DNA from 3 places in the Solwaraspora sp. WMMD406 genome. Region 2 is predicted to be linked to each of the others. Evidence: riboswitches for the same ligand, from Rfam matches in the RefSeq annotation. Region 2 holds a riboswitch; each other region holds the start of a gene.
What was found. A riboswitch is a leader RNA that binds a small molecule or an ion and turns the genes downstream of it on or off. The one in region 2 is predicted to bind cyclic di-AMP.
Positions count from the first base shown of each region.

Region 1: linked by a shared signal. The riboswitch ahead of O7632_RS02310 (NlpC/P60 family protein) and the one ahead of O7632_RS12890 (hypothetical protein) in region 2 are both predicted to bind cyclic di-AMP.
Region 3: linked by a shared signal. The riboswitch ahead of O7632_RS05385 (hypothetical protein) and the one ahead of O7632_RS12890 (hypothetical protein) in region 2 are both predicted to bind cyclic di-AMP.

Region 1 is NZ_JARUBF010000001.1:534,693-538,941, reverse strand. It holds gene O7632_RS02320 (GPP34 family phosphoprotein) at 1-583, opposite strand, end outside; gene O7632_RS02315 (C40 family peptidase) at 724-1,782, shown strand; cyclic di-AMP (ydaO/yuaA leader) riboswitch at 2,037-2,177, shown strand; gene O7632_RS02310 (NlpC/P60 family protein) at 2,183-3,217, shown strand; gene dcd (dCTP deaminase) at 3,343-3,921, opposite strand; gene O7632_RS02300 (pyridoxamine 5'-phosphate oxidase family protein) at 4,010-4,249, shown strand, end outside.
Region 2 is NZ_JARUBF010000001.1:2,828,780-2,833,028, forward strand. It holds gene O7632_RS12885 (glycosyl hydrolase) at 1-862, opposite strand, end outside; gene O7632_RS12890 (hypothetical protein) at 1,281-2,438, opposite strand; cyclic di-AMP (ydaO/yuaA leader) riboswitch at 2,445-2,574, opposite strand; gene O7632_RS12895 (cation diffusion facilitator family transporter) at 2,743-3,651, opposite strand; gene O7632_RS12900 (AAA family ATPase) at 3,781-4,249, opposite strand, start outside.
Region 3 is NZ_JARUBF010000001.1:1,198,824-1,203,072, reverse strand. It holds gene O7632_RS05395 (cellulose binding domain-containing protein) at 1-602, opposite strand, end outside; gene O7632_RS05390 (TrkA family potassium uptake protein) at 1,504-2,127, opposite strand; cyclic di-AMP (ydaO/yuaA leader) riboswitch at 2,481-2,617, shown strand; gene O7632_RS05385 (hypothetical protein) at 2,620-3,645, shown strand; gene O7632_RS05380 (glycoside hydrolase family 65 protein) at 3,756-4,249, opposite strand, start outside.

The sequences.
Region 1 (4,249 bases), 2.3 Mb from region 2:
GCACCAACGCCCCCAGCGCGGCGGTCCGCTCGTCCACCGGGTCGGACGAGTGTCGGACGGCGCTCCGCAGCCGGGTACGGGCCTCGGCCTCCGCCGGTGGGCGCCTGCTGTCGGGGGCGGCGAAGCGGGTGTGCGGAAACACCCAGAACACCCGGTCCCGCTCTCGACGCAGCACGCCAGCGGTGACCAGCCCGTCGAGGATCCGGGGGACCAGCTTGTGGGACAACTCGACGATCCAGTGTTCGACCGGGTGCGGGTCGGCGGCCCTGATGGTTGCCGCGGCCCGGTCGAGATGACGACGATCGGCTTCCGCCGGCCCGGCCGTCGCAGCCGCGACCGTACCGTCGGGATGGACGGTGCCCGCATCGTCGGGGTGGACGGTGCCCGCATCGTCGGGGTGGACCGTACCGTCGGGGTGGACCGTACCGTCGGGGTGGACGGTGACCGCACCGTCGAGGGCGAGATCGAGCAGGATGGCTCCACTGACGGCGTAGTCCAGCTCGGGCGATCCGACTATCGGGTCACCTGACTGGTCGTCGTAGGCGAGCAGGGTGAGTTCCTCGGCCAGGATGAGCGCACTCATGACGTCACGCTAACCCGGTCTGACGGTATGCGCCCGCGACACCGTCTTGAAGGTTCGGCGGCGATTCCAATAAGGTGGGAGCCCGACCGCTGCGGATGTCGGCCTCCGTTCCCCCGCCCGCGAGGCCCCGGCGATCGTTAATGAAGGAGTCGCTGCCAATGGCACGTGTGCTCACCCATTCGCACACCCGAGATTACTCTCGGTCGCAATTCGGATACGTGAAGCGTTCATTGGTGATCTCGGGCCGAGCAATCCTGGCCGTGCTGGTGCCGCTGGTCTTGACGCTGCTGCCGGCCGTCCCGGCTCAGGCGGAGCCCACGCTGGCCGAGATCGAGGCCGAGCTCGACGCTCAGTGGCTGAAGCTCGAACCGGTCATCGAGCAGTACAACAAGGTGCACAGCGAACTTCGGGCCAATCAGAAGAAGGCCGCCGACCTGGACGAGCGGATCCGTCCGCTGTCGCTGCAGGCCGACCTCGCCGCCGACGAGATCGGCGAGGTCGCGAACCGCTATTACCGTACGGGTCCGTCGAGCGAGCTCAACGCCTTGCTGACAACGGGGTCGCCGACCAGTCTCGCCGATCAACTCCTCGTGCTCGACCGGCTGACCAAGCAGCGGCATGAGCAGATCGCTGCGGTGCTCGCCACCCGGGACGAATATCTGGCGCAGAAGCGGACCCTCGACGAGCTCATTGCCACCCAGCAGCAGCAGGACGCCGAACTCGCGGCCAAGCGTAAAGCGATCGACGCGGAGATCGACCGCTTGGAGCAGATGCGTACCGCCGCGTACCGGACGGCGAGCACGAGCGGAGGCTCCGGCGCGTCGGGGCCCTGTCCGGCGGTGTCGGTCGGTGGTGCGGCCGGAACCGCGGTCCGGACGGCGTGTGCCCAACTCGGCAAGCCGTACGTCTGGGGGGCCACCGGGCCGAACGCATTCGACTGTTCCGGCCTGACCCAGTACGCCTGGGCGCAGGCGGGCGTACGGCTGACTCATTACACCGGTGCCCAGTGGAACGAGGGCCGTTCGATCAGCCGTTCGGAGGCCAGACCGGGCGATTTGGTCTTCTTCTTTAGTGATCTACATCACGTGGGTTTGTACATCGGAAACGGTCTCATGGTGCACGCGCCCCGCGCGGGACAGCCGGTGCAAATGGAGAACATCGATCACATGCCGGTCGCTGGATTCCGGCGCGTGGGTTGATCGTGCAGGTCGGCGGCAGGGGTGGTGCGGCGCGGCGATAGTCGGTCGGCGAGCGGGCCGCTCGGGTGGGTCGTCTCGATATCAGGCGGCCCACCCGCTTCATTCGAACGTTTGATCGACGAACAGCGATACTAATTGCGATCGTACGTTCACGCAAAGAAATGAGTAGTCTAGTCGCTTGCGTCTGAAGAACGCCACTCTCTACTCTTGGGGATCGTCGAGTCGGGAGGACGCCAGCCACCCCGGTTGGCCTCGGCCCGACACCGCCGAATCGTCGCGCACAACGAACCGGGGACCCAGGCACCTCGGGGTGAGTCCGCAGCTTCCCTGCGGTAGGGCGTCTCTCTTCCGCCCGAACCCGTCAGCTAACCCGGTAGGCGGTCTGGGGAGAAGGAGTCCGGTGGCTAGGAAAGCCCTGCGGCTGAGCTCCGAGTGGCCCGACCGGGACCGCGAGCCGCGCCAGCCACGCCGTACCCGTCGACGGTTCGTCGACGCCGCGCTCGCCGTCACCACCGGTGTCGGTCTGCTGTTGACCGCGGCACCGGTCCAGGCCCAACCGACCGTCGCGCAGATCGAAGCCCAGATCGACGAGGTGTGGGCCGAGCTCGAGCCCACGATCGAACGGCACAACGCGGTCCGCCAGGACCTCAACGCCAAGAAGAAGCAGGCGAAAGCACTCGCCGACAAGATCCAGCCGCTGCAGATTCAGATCGATCTGGCCATGGACCGGGTCAGTGAGTTCGCCGCCCGGTCATACAAGGGCGGCAGCCCTTCGATGGTCAACGCGATCCTGACGAACGGCACCCCGACCGCCCTCGCCGACCAGCTCGAGCTGCTCGACCAGTTCGCCCGTCGGCAGGCCCGCGACGTGCAGGCGGTGGTCGACCTCAAGGAGGAGTACGCCGCCCAGAAGGAACCGCTCGACGCGCTCGTGGTCGAGTTGACCCGTACCGAAGCGCAGTTGGCGGCCAAGGCCAAGGAGATCGACGCCGAAGTCGACCGGCTGCAGGACCTGCGGCTCGAGGCGTACGGGTCGACCACCACGCTCGGCTCGCTGCGCCCGGCGCCCTGCCCGGCGAGCTACCCGGGCGGCGCGGCGGGCAAGGCGGTCACGTTCGCCTGCGCGCAGATCGGCAAACCGTACGTCTGGGGGTCCGGGGGTCCGAACAGCTACGACTGTTCCGGACTGACCTCGGCCGCGTGGCGACAGGGTGGCGTCTCGCTGCCGCACAACGCCGCCCGGCAACGTCAGGTGATCCCGAGCGTCAGCCGATCCGAACTCCGTCCCGGCGACCTGATCTTCTACTACAGCGGTCTGTCGCACGTCGGCATGTACGTCGGCGACGGATGGATCGTGCACGCCTCACGCGCCGGTGAACCGGTCCAGATGCGCAAGATCGGTTCTGACGTTCACAGCTACGGCAGGCCCGGATAGCTCCACTCCTCCCCATGGCCTGGCGCACGCCGCAGATTCCCCCGTCGTGCGGCGGCACCGGCCACCAGGAAAGGCGTCCTCCCAGGTCTCCCCCCGGCTTGGGAGGGCGCCTTTCGCCATCTGGCTCAGCCGGTTGGCCAGGTCCGCCACTGCTTCCACGAACGGCTCGGAGTCGGTCCACGTTGCCCCTGGTAGCGCGAACCGTAGACCGACGATCCGTAGGGGTGTTCGGCGGCGGAGGAGAGCCGGAAGATGCACAGCTGGCCGATCTTCATCCCCGGCCACAGCTTGATCGGCAGGTTGGCGACGTTGGAGAGCTCCAGCGTGACGTGGCCGGAAAATCCTGGATCGATGAAGCCGGCGGTCGAGTGGGTCAGCAGCCCCAGCCGCCCCAGGCTCGACTTGCCCTCCAGCCGGGCGGCGAGCGCGTCGCCCAGGGAAACGACCTCGAGTGTGGAGGCGAGGACGAACTCGCCGGGGTGCAGCACGAATGGGTCGCCCGCCGGGACCTCGACCTGGGACGTCAGGTCGTCCTGTCGGGTCGACGGGTCGATGTGGGTGTAGAGGTGGTTGTTGAAGACTCGGAAGTAGCGGTCGAGCCGGACATCGATGCTGGACGGCTGGATGAGTGCGGGCTCGAACGGATCGAGCGACAGGTTGCCGTTCTTGGTCTCCGCGACGATGTCCCGGTCGGAGAGGAGCATCGTCACACCATAGCGACCGTGCCGCGCGCAGCGGGCACGGGCAGCGCGTTCGCTGGATATTCGAACACATGTTCGATAGGCTGTCGGCATGGCGACCTGGTCCGAGTTCGCAGCCGACGAGCCCCGGCTGGCCACGGCGATCCGACTCCTCATGCAGCAGTACGGTCCCGGCCTTGGCTACCTCGCCACGGTCCGGGCCGACGGCGGCCCGCGTGTGCACCCGGTCTCCCCGGTGATCACCCAGCACGGGTTGTTCTGCTTCATCATCGACTCGCCCAAGCGTCGAGACCTGGAGCGCGACGGCCGCTACGCGCTCCACTCGTTCCCG
Region 2 (4,249 bases):
TCCCGGTGACGTGCGCGTGCGCGTACTGGCCGTAGCTGTCCATCAGCGCGACGCGTCGGGCGGTGGTGGTGCCGGGGGTGGTCGGCAGCAGTGCGACGGAGAGGTAGCCCCGGCCGGAGAGCGTCGAGGTGATGGTGGTCCCGGAGACCGTCCAGCTCGCGCCGCTCGGTGCGTAGGCCACGTAGTCGTGGCCGCGCATGGAGAAGCCCACCCGGCTGCCGCTGTGGTGCCAGACCGTCGGGGTGCCGGGAAAGCTCAGTTGCGCGTTGCCGCCGGTGACTTGGGCGTACACGAACGGCAGACCGTGGCCGACGGTGGCCCGCAGGGTGCGGGCGCCGTCCGACCAGTAGGGGCTGACCGTCCAGTCGCTCCAGCCATCGACCTTGACGTCGGGTGCGGCGAGTCCGGCCACGCCGAGGGTGAACTCCCGGGTGTACGGGTAGTGGTATTCGCCGACGCCGGTCGAGGTGCCGGAGATGGCGGCTTCGGTGGTGTACGAGATCCCGAGGCCGCCCGAGGTCGGCTGGAAGGACATCGGGTGGGCGTGCAACGGTTCGGAGTAGGCGCAGTTGTAGCGCTTGAACAGTAGCGACGACCACCAGTCATTGGTGGGTACCGCGCCGGCGGGGGCGTTGGCGGTGACGTACTGCCGGGGGTTGGTGGCGATGGTGCCGCAGGCGGTGGGGGCTGCCGCGCCGGCGGGCCGGGTCGTGGTGTAGCTGCCGGCACCGACGGTGGCGGCATCGGCGGTACGCAGTACGCCGAAGATCAGCCCGCTGGCCACCAACGCCGTGGCGGCGGTGGCGGCCAGGAGCCGGCGTGGGACGCGGCCGGATCCCACTCCACGGATCGACAGGTTCATGGTGCCTCCGGTTTGATCGGGCGCGTCGATGTCGGTAAGAAATTTCACGCCCATTAATGAGTTATTGCCAGGAGGTCACCAGAGCGGCAGACCTCTGTCAATGTCCGGGCACCGGTTTTTTCGAAGTTCCGGACCGGTGGGTCGTCTCTGTTGACAGTGCGGCCGGTGGTGCTATATAAACGCCTGAGAGAGCGCTCTCACGGGCTGTTGGGTCGATGATTACGCTGGTGAGCGGCCATGCTCTCTCATGTCGAAAGAGCGCTCTCAGCGACAGATTGTCAACTGTGGACGGTCGGCGACAGGGTCTTGCCCTCCGCGACGGGGTGCTATTGATTTCGGACGTGGACGCGGCACGAAGGCGGGCTCACCGGTACCGGTGAGCCCGCCTTCGTGCCGCGTCTCGTGCCGCGCTGCCCGATCAGTAGACGGAGAGGTGAACGTGGTTTGTGTGGTCGCTGGACGGGTCGCCGCCCGCGCCGCTGTACGCCTTCCAGCCGCTGCTCGGCAGCCAGATGCGCTTGTACCAGATCACGTAGAGCACGCCGAGTCGGTCGGCGTTGTTGATGTAGTAGTTGGCCAGGTTGTCGCCGTAGGTCTTGTCCCCACCGCTGGCGGCCCCACCGAAGCCGTTCGGCTGGGCTGCGAAGTCGCAGGCGCGTCCCTTCGGGTGCTCACCCGAGCCGCCGTTACGGAAGCAGGAGACGTATCGGGTGAAACCCGCCGCCTTCGCCTGGTTGAGCGCATGCAGGGTCCGTGGCGTGATGCAGCCCGAGGTGGTCGGGTCGTTGATGCTGCACGATTCCGAGGGCCATGAGCCGTTCGCGTTGCGTGGTGCCGGCGTGGCGGACGCGCTGCTCGAGCCCGACGACGACCCGGACGACGACGACCCGGACGACGACGACCCGGACGACGACGACCCGGACGACGACGACCCGGACGAGCTGCTGGCGGCTCGCTCGGCTGCGGCGGCCCGTTCGGCCTCGGCACGTTCCTCGGCGGCGATGGCGACGGCGAGCGCCCGCTCGGCCTGGTTCTTGCGCTGATCCATGATGGTGAGCTGCTTTCGCTGCTCGCGGATCTCGTGGTCGATGGCAGCCTTCGACCGGGTGACCTGGTCGCGGGTGCGGTACAGCTCACGCAGCTGCTTTTCCTCGTTGGCGGTCACGGCGCTCAGCGCGGCCGCCCGGTCCAGGAAGCCTTCCGGCGAGGTGCTGTTGAGCAACGCGGAGACCGGTCCCAGCCGGCCGTTACGGTACGCGCGGTCGACGAGTTGCCCGACGTTGTCGTTGCGCACCCTCAGGTCGGCCTCGATCCCGGTCAACTGTTCGGTCAGTTGCCGTTCGCGTTTGGTCGAGTGGTCGAGCGCTGCCTTCGCGTCGATCCAGCCTTTGGACGCCGCGTCGAGTTCCTTGCGCAGGCTGGGCGTGCCGCCCTCGTCGTCGGCGTCGGCGGGGGCGCGGGTCGGCGGTGCCGCTTCGGCGGACGGGCCCGGCGGGGCCCCGGTGATCGCGATCAGGACCACGGTCAGCGCCGCGAGTAACCCGAACCGGGCTCTCCTGTCAATTGTGGATGTCACGTGCGGAGTTCCTTCCGTCAGCCGCCGACCGGGTTAGCTGACGGGTTCGGGACGGAAGATCCCTACCGCTGGCGCGGATGCACCCCAGGAACGTGGTTCCCCGGCTCGCCGTGAGGCGATTAGGCGACGGCCCCCGCGAGCGCCGGAGGGGCGCCGCCCTGACGGTGGCCGGAGCCGAGACTACCGGCTGTGGAGGCTCCTGTCTCGACATTGACCAACATGTTTTGTCCAGATTAATAGGAAATATCAGATCAGCGAGGTGGCTAGTGTCGCGGGAAGGTCACGAGATTTAAGCATCCACTAATCACCAGTGGGTCGGTCCGCAGGCGTCGGTCGGTGTCGGAGGTTCGACTTGTAGCGTAGCGTGATCGATCCCGAACTCGCGGTGCAAAGCTGTTCTGGCGTCGCGTAGCACCCCGCCGATCTCGGCCGCCGGTTCCACGGTCAGGTGCGCCGAGGCCACCTCCATCCCCGAGGTGAGCGTCCAGACGTGCAGGTCGTGCACGTCCCGCACCCCGGGTACGGCCGCCAGACAGTCCCGCACCCGCGGCACGTCCAGGTGCTTCGGGGCGGCCTGCACCAGGATCCGGATCGCGGCGGTGGCCAGTCGCCAGGTGCGCGGCAGGATGAACAGACCCACACCGACGGCGACCGCCGGATCGGCGTACCACCAGCCGGTGGTGGCGATCACGAGCGCGGCGGCGATCACGCCGACCGACCCGATCAGGTCACCGAAGACTTCGAGGTGGGCGCCGCGTACGTTGATGTTGTCCCGCGCGCCGGCCCGCAGCAGGGCGAAGGCGACCACGTTGGCCACCAGTCCGGCCAAGGCCACCACCAGCATCGGTCCGGCCGGCACCGGCTCCGGTGCCGCGAACCGGCGGACCGCCTCGACCAGTACGTAGACCGCGACCCCGCCGAGCAGGATCGCGTTGGTCAGGGCGGCCAGCACTTCCAACCGGTAGAGGCCGAAGGTGCGCTGCGGATCGTCAGTGGGTCGGCGGGTCGCGGTGATCGCGGCCAGGGCCATTCCGATGCCCAGGACGTCGGTGAACATGTGACCGGCGTCGGAGAGCAGCGCGAGGGAGCCGGTCAGCAGCGCGGCCACCGCTTCGACGACCATGAAGACCGCCAACAGGACGAACGCTGCCCAGAGTCGCCCCCGGTGCCGCAGGCCGGCGGCGCTCGCGCCGTGATCGTGTCCCGCGCCCACGCTCGCCACCTTCCGTCGTCCGGCCCACCAACAGCAGATTAATGCGCACATCGCTATATGTGCAATAAAGAGCGGTGGTGAAGTCGGCCGAGTCGTCTCGCCAAGTCGTCCCGCCGAGTCGAAACCCGCCTACCGGCCGGGGACCTCGCCGAGTCCGACCGAGTCGTCCCGTGCCTCGTCGATGGTGATCAGCCGCTGAGTCGCGCGGGACAGTGCGACATAGAGCGTGCGCACACCTGCCTCCGACTCCGTACGGATCTCGGCGCCGCCGACCAGCACCACCCCGTCGTACTCCATGCCCTTGGCCTGCAAGCTCGACACCACCCGCAGCCGGGGGTCGGCGAAGCCCTCGAGCCAGCCGGCCACCTCCTCGTGCCGGGCCAACGGCGCGATCACCCCCACCGTCCCCTCCACCGCGGTGAGCAGTGCGGTCGCCGCGTCGCGTACCGCCGCAGGCAGCGCCGCCGCCGCGACCCGGTCCTGCCGTGGCACCACGCCGGTGGACCGTACCGCCGCCGGCAGTACGGCGTCGGGCGCGATCTCCCGGATCACCCCGGCCGCCAACTCGAAAATCTCCGCCGGATTGCGGTAGTTGGTG
Region 3 (4,249 bases), 1.6 Mb from region 2:
GTCCCGTCCGGATGGATGCGCAGCACTTCGTACCAGGCGACGTAGACGTTGTCGGTGGACCGGGTCCAGAGCAGGGTCACCGAGTCGGTGCCGATCGTGGTGGCCGTCAGTCCGGTGGGGGTGCTGGGCGGCTGGGCGTCGCCGGGCGGCATGGTGAGCCGCAGGCTGGGGTTGGAGGTCGACCGGTTGCCGGCCGCGTCGTAGGCGTACGCCCAGAACTGGTAGGTGACCGAGGGGTACAGCCCGTCGATGGTGATCTCGTTGGTCGGAGTTCGCTTGATGAGGATGTAGTCGGACTGGAGTTGGGCGACTTCGTACCCGGCCACTCCGACGTCGTCGGTGGACGCCGCCCAGGTGAGGGTGACGTCGGTCTCGCTGATGTCGACGACGGTGATCGGCCCGGGGGTCGTCGGTGGCGTGGTGTCCGCCGTGGTCGTGGCTGCTGCCGCCGGTACCGCCGGCAGCAGCAGGATCGCGGTCACACCGACCGCCAGGGCCGTCAGGGAGGCCGAGCGGAACGGTCGCCGCCGGCTGGCGGGTACGCCGGGTTCCTGCGGAGGTGCGGTACGACGGCTGGGGTGGGACGAGTGGAGTTCCGGCATTGGCCCTCGATTCCGTTGTCGGGCGCGGCAGGACGGCAGGGCACCCATTCATTCATGATTGACGATGCATGAGCTCGGGCATCTATGATATAGATCACTAGCGATTCGTGGCTCGAGACGCGCCGGGCGATGCCACACCGGCCCTGAGCCCGTCTCGCCCGCGCCGCGCGGCCGCCCGCCGCGAGCGCCCGAACGTCGCCGGCCCACCATCTGCGGCGCCACCCCGACACCGGTCGCCACCCGACGGAACCGACCGCGAGCTGCGGGAACGATCTTCACCACCAGCACCTCGCCCCGTCCGACGAGGGCCACGGTGATCGATCTCGTCCGGGACCTATACACAATCAAGCCCGCCGATACATCGGCGGGCTGGGTGAGGCTGTCGGTCGAACCGGCGTCGCGGTCCTGACTTGTCGGCGATTCCACGTCGTAACAATCGGGGACTAGCGTGGGGACGGGGAGGGCAACCCCCGTCCCCACCATCAGTTACTCACACGCACGAGTGGAATGGCGTCCAGGTCGTGCGTGACGCGCGGGAGCCGGGCCACGCGAGTGGCTCTGGTTCCACCTCCTCTCGACAGGTGGTGCGTGGCTGGCGGCGGAGTCCGGGCTGGCCCGCCGCCAGCCGTACGGCTGAGCGGTCGGCGCGGATGAGGCAAGGCCTCGTCGCGCCATACGTAGTTCACCGTTCGGGGTGCACATCCATCAATGGAAGCGCTCCCATGGGAGGACTGTAGCCTGAGTCACGAGTTTGCGAAAGTCCAAAGCCTGATCAGCTCACGAAATGAAGGCGTGACGAGACGGTTACGACCTGGATCAGAGGCGGACGATCACCGGAAACCCTTCCGACATCGACCGTTGGCCCGCCGGACCAGGCCGGGACGCCCGCAGGACGGACGAGTCAGCGACCGAACTTCTCGACCTGGGCGGTCGCACCGGCGACGATCAGCAACGCGTCCGGCGGGATCACCGTCTCCGGGCCGGCGTAGCGGAAGTCCGCGTCCCGCTCCTTGATTCCGACCACGGTGATGCCGTACTGCTGGCGCAGCCGTGACCGGGCCAGCGTCTGGCCGGCCGCCTGCGGCGGGGCACAGACCTTGGCGATCGCGAACCCGTCGTCGAACTCGATGAAGTCGATCATCTTGCTGGCCAGCAGGTGCGCCACCCGGTCGCCCATGGCCGCCTCGGGGAAAATCACGTGATCCGCGCCGACGGACGCCAGGATGCGCCCGTGCTTGGCGGTGATCGCCTTCGCCCAGATCTCCGCCACACCGACCTCGGTCAGCGCCACCACGGTGAGGATGCTCGCCTCGATGTCCGAACCGATGCCGACAACAGCCCGGCGGTATCCACCCACGCCCAGTTGCCGCAGCACCGCCTCGTCGGTGGCGTCGGCTTCGACCGCCCGGGGCAGCCGGTCCGCCCAGTGCTGCACCCGCTTGGGATGGTCGTCGATGCCGAGGACCTCGTGACCGAGCCGCCGCAGCGAACCGGCGACCTGTCCGCCGAACCGGCCGAGACCGATGACCACGACCGGATCATCGGTCGGTGCCTCAGGATCGGAGGAACCCGGTGCCCCGGGGTCGGAGGAACTCTGTTCCGGCACGCCACGCCCCCACCCTGCCGTCGATGGACCGGACTGATAAACAAAACGCCTTTATGAGACCTTATCCCTTCAAAGCGTGATCGTGGAGTGGGATGGCATCACCCATCCGGCAACCCCCGGTGCACCCTCGAATGCAGACAGTGGACGTTACCGAAAGCGTTGTCCGTTAACGTGATTTTGCTGCTCAGTGACGCCCATCGAGGTGTCGAAGCCGCTCACCGATCCGGTAAGCTTGCCGGCGGTCTCCGCCCGGTGGCGCCCCCCGGTGCCGGCGGTGACCGCCGCCCAATCACCCTCCGGGGTGAGCCGGGGAACCAGGTTCCACTGGGGTGAATCCGCGATCACGCGGTAGGGATCGTTCCGTCCCGAACCCGTCAGCTAACTCGGTCGGCGGCCAAGGAAAGGAACAGGATGACCGCACCCCTCCGCCGGCGGTTCACGCTGGCCTCGGCGCTCGTCGCCGTCACCGCCCTGCTCGCCGGCGGCCTCGTCGCCCCGTCTTCCGCCGCCGCCGCGCCGTCCACGCCGGAGGGCGAAGGCGCGCCCCCGCTGCTGAGTGAAGTGCTGGACTCCACCGGTCGCGGATTCGTCGAAGCCAAGGCTGCCGTCGAGGAGTCCCGCAAGCGACAGCTGCAGCTCAGCCTCGAACTGGAGAAGGTCGAGGACCGCCTGGCGGCGCTAACTCCGCAAATCGGGCAGGTCGCCTCCAACTCCTACCGGCTGGGTCGGATCACCCCGGTCATGGTGCTACTCAACAGCGCCAGCCCGGACGATCTGCTGGACCGGGCCGAAGGCCTGGACATGATCGCCATGCACGACAACAAGCGGGTACGGGAACTCAACGAGGCTCGGGAGCAGGCCGAGCGGGCCAAGGCCGCGATCGACGCCGAGGTGGCCCGCGAGGAGCAGCAACTCGAAGTGATGGCCCGGCAGAAGCGGGAGGCCGAGAAGGCGCTGCAGCTGGTCGGAGCGGTGGCCACCAACGGTTTCGTCTCGGCGACCTCACCGGTGGCCGCCCAGGCGCCACGCAACTCGGACGGCTCCTGGCCCTCGCAGTCGTGCAGCCTGGACGACCCCACCACGAACGGTTGCATCACCCCACGCACGATGCACGCGCTCAACGAAGCCAAGAAGGCCGGGTTCACCCGCTTCGTCTCCTGCTTCCGGCCAGGTGGCCCGTTCGAACACCCGAAGGGCCGGGCCTGCGACTTCTCGATGCAGTCCAGTGGCTTCGGCGGAGACGCGACCGGCGACGCCCGGCTCTACGGCAACAACCTGACCGCGTTCCTGGTCCGCAACGCCGACAAGCTCGGCATCCTCTACGTCATCTGGTACCGCCAGTTCTGGTCCCCGACCACCGGCTGGAGTTCCTACAGCGGCGCCGGGGGCGACCCGAGCAGCGACCACACCAACCACGTACATCTGTCTCTGCTGTGACGGGTGCCGCGCCGGCCGGTCTGGACGACCCGACCGGCGCGGCACCTCGAACAGGCGTGGACGGCGGCACCTCGAACAGGCGTGGAGGGTAGGACGGTGCCGCCAGCCGGTCAGTCCGTGCGGGCCGAACGACGCACCGGGGACCGGCCCGCCGGCTGCTGCGGCGGCGGCCCGGACGGACCAGCGGTCGGGATCGTCTTGGTCACCGGCTTGTCGGCGGCGACGGTGATCGGCTCGCCGTGGTGGGTCAGGTCGATGCTGGCGTTCGGGTCGCCGTCGCGCAACGAGTACGTGACCTCGTCGCGCTGGACGGACACCCGCAACCGCATCCCCCGCCACATCATGGCGAACTCCAGCCGGTTGATCCGTTGCGGCAACCGGGGTGCGAAGGAGAGTTCACCGGTGTGGTCCCGCATCCCGCCGAACCCGGCCACCAAGGCGATCCACGCCCCGGCGAGCGCCGCGACGTGGATGCCGTCCCGGGTGTTGCGGTTGATGTCGTGCAGGTCCATCAACGCCGCCTCGCCCATGTAGTCGTGGGCGAGTTCGAGATGTCCCGTCTCGGCGGCGATCACCGACTGGGTGCACGCCGACAGCGACGAGT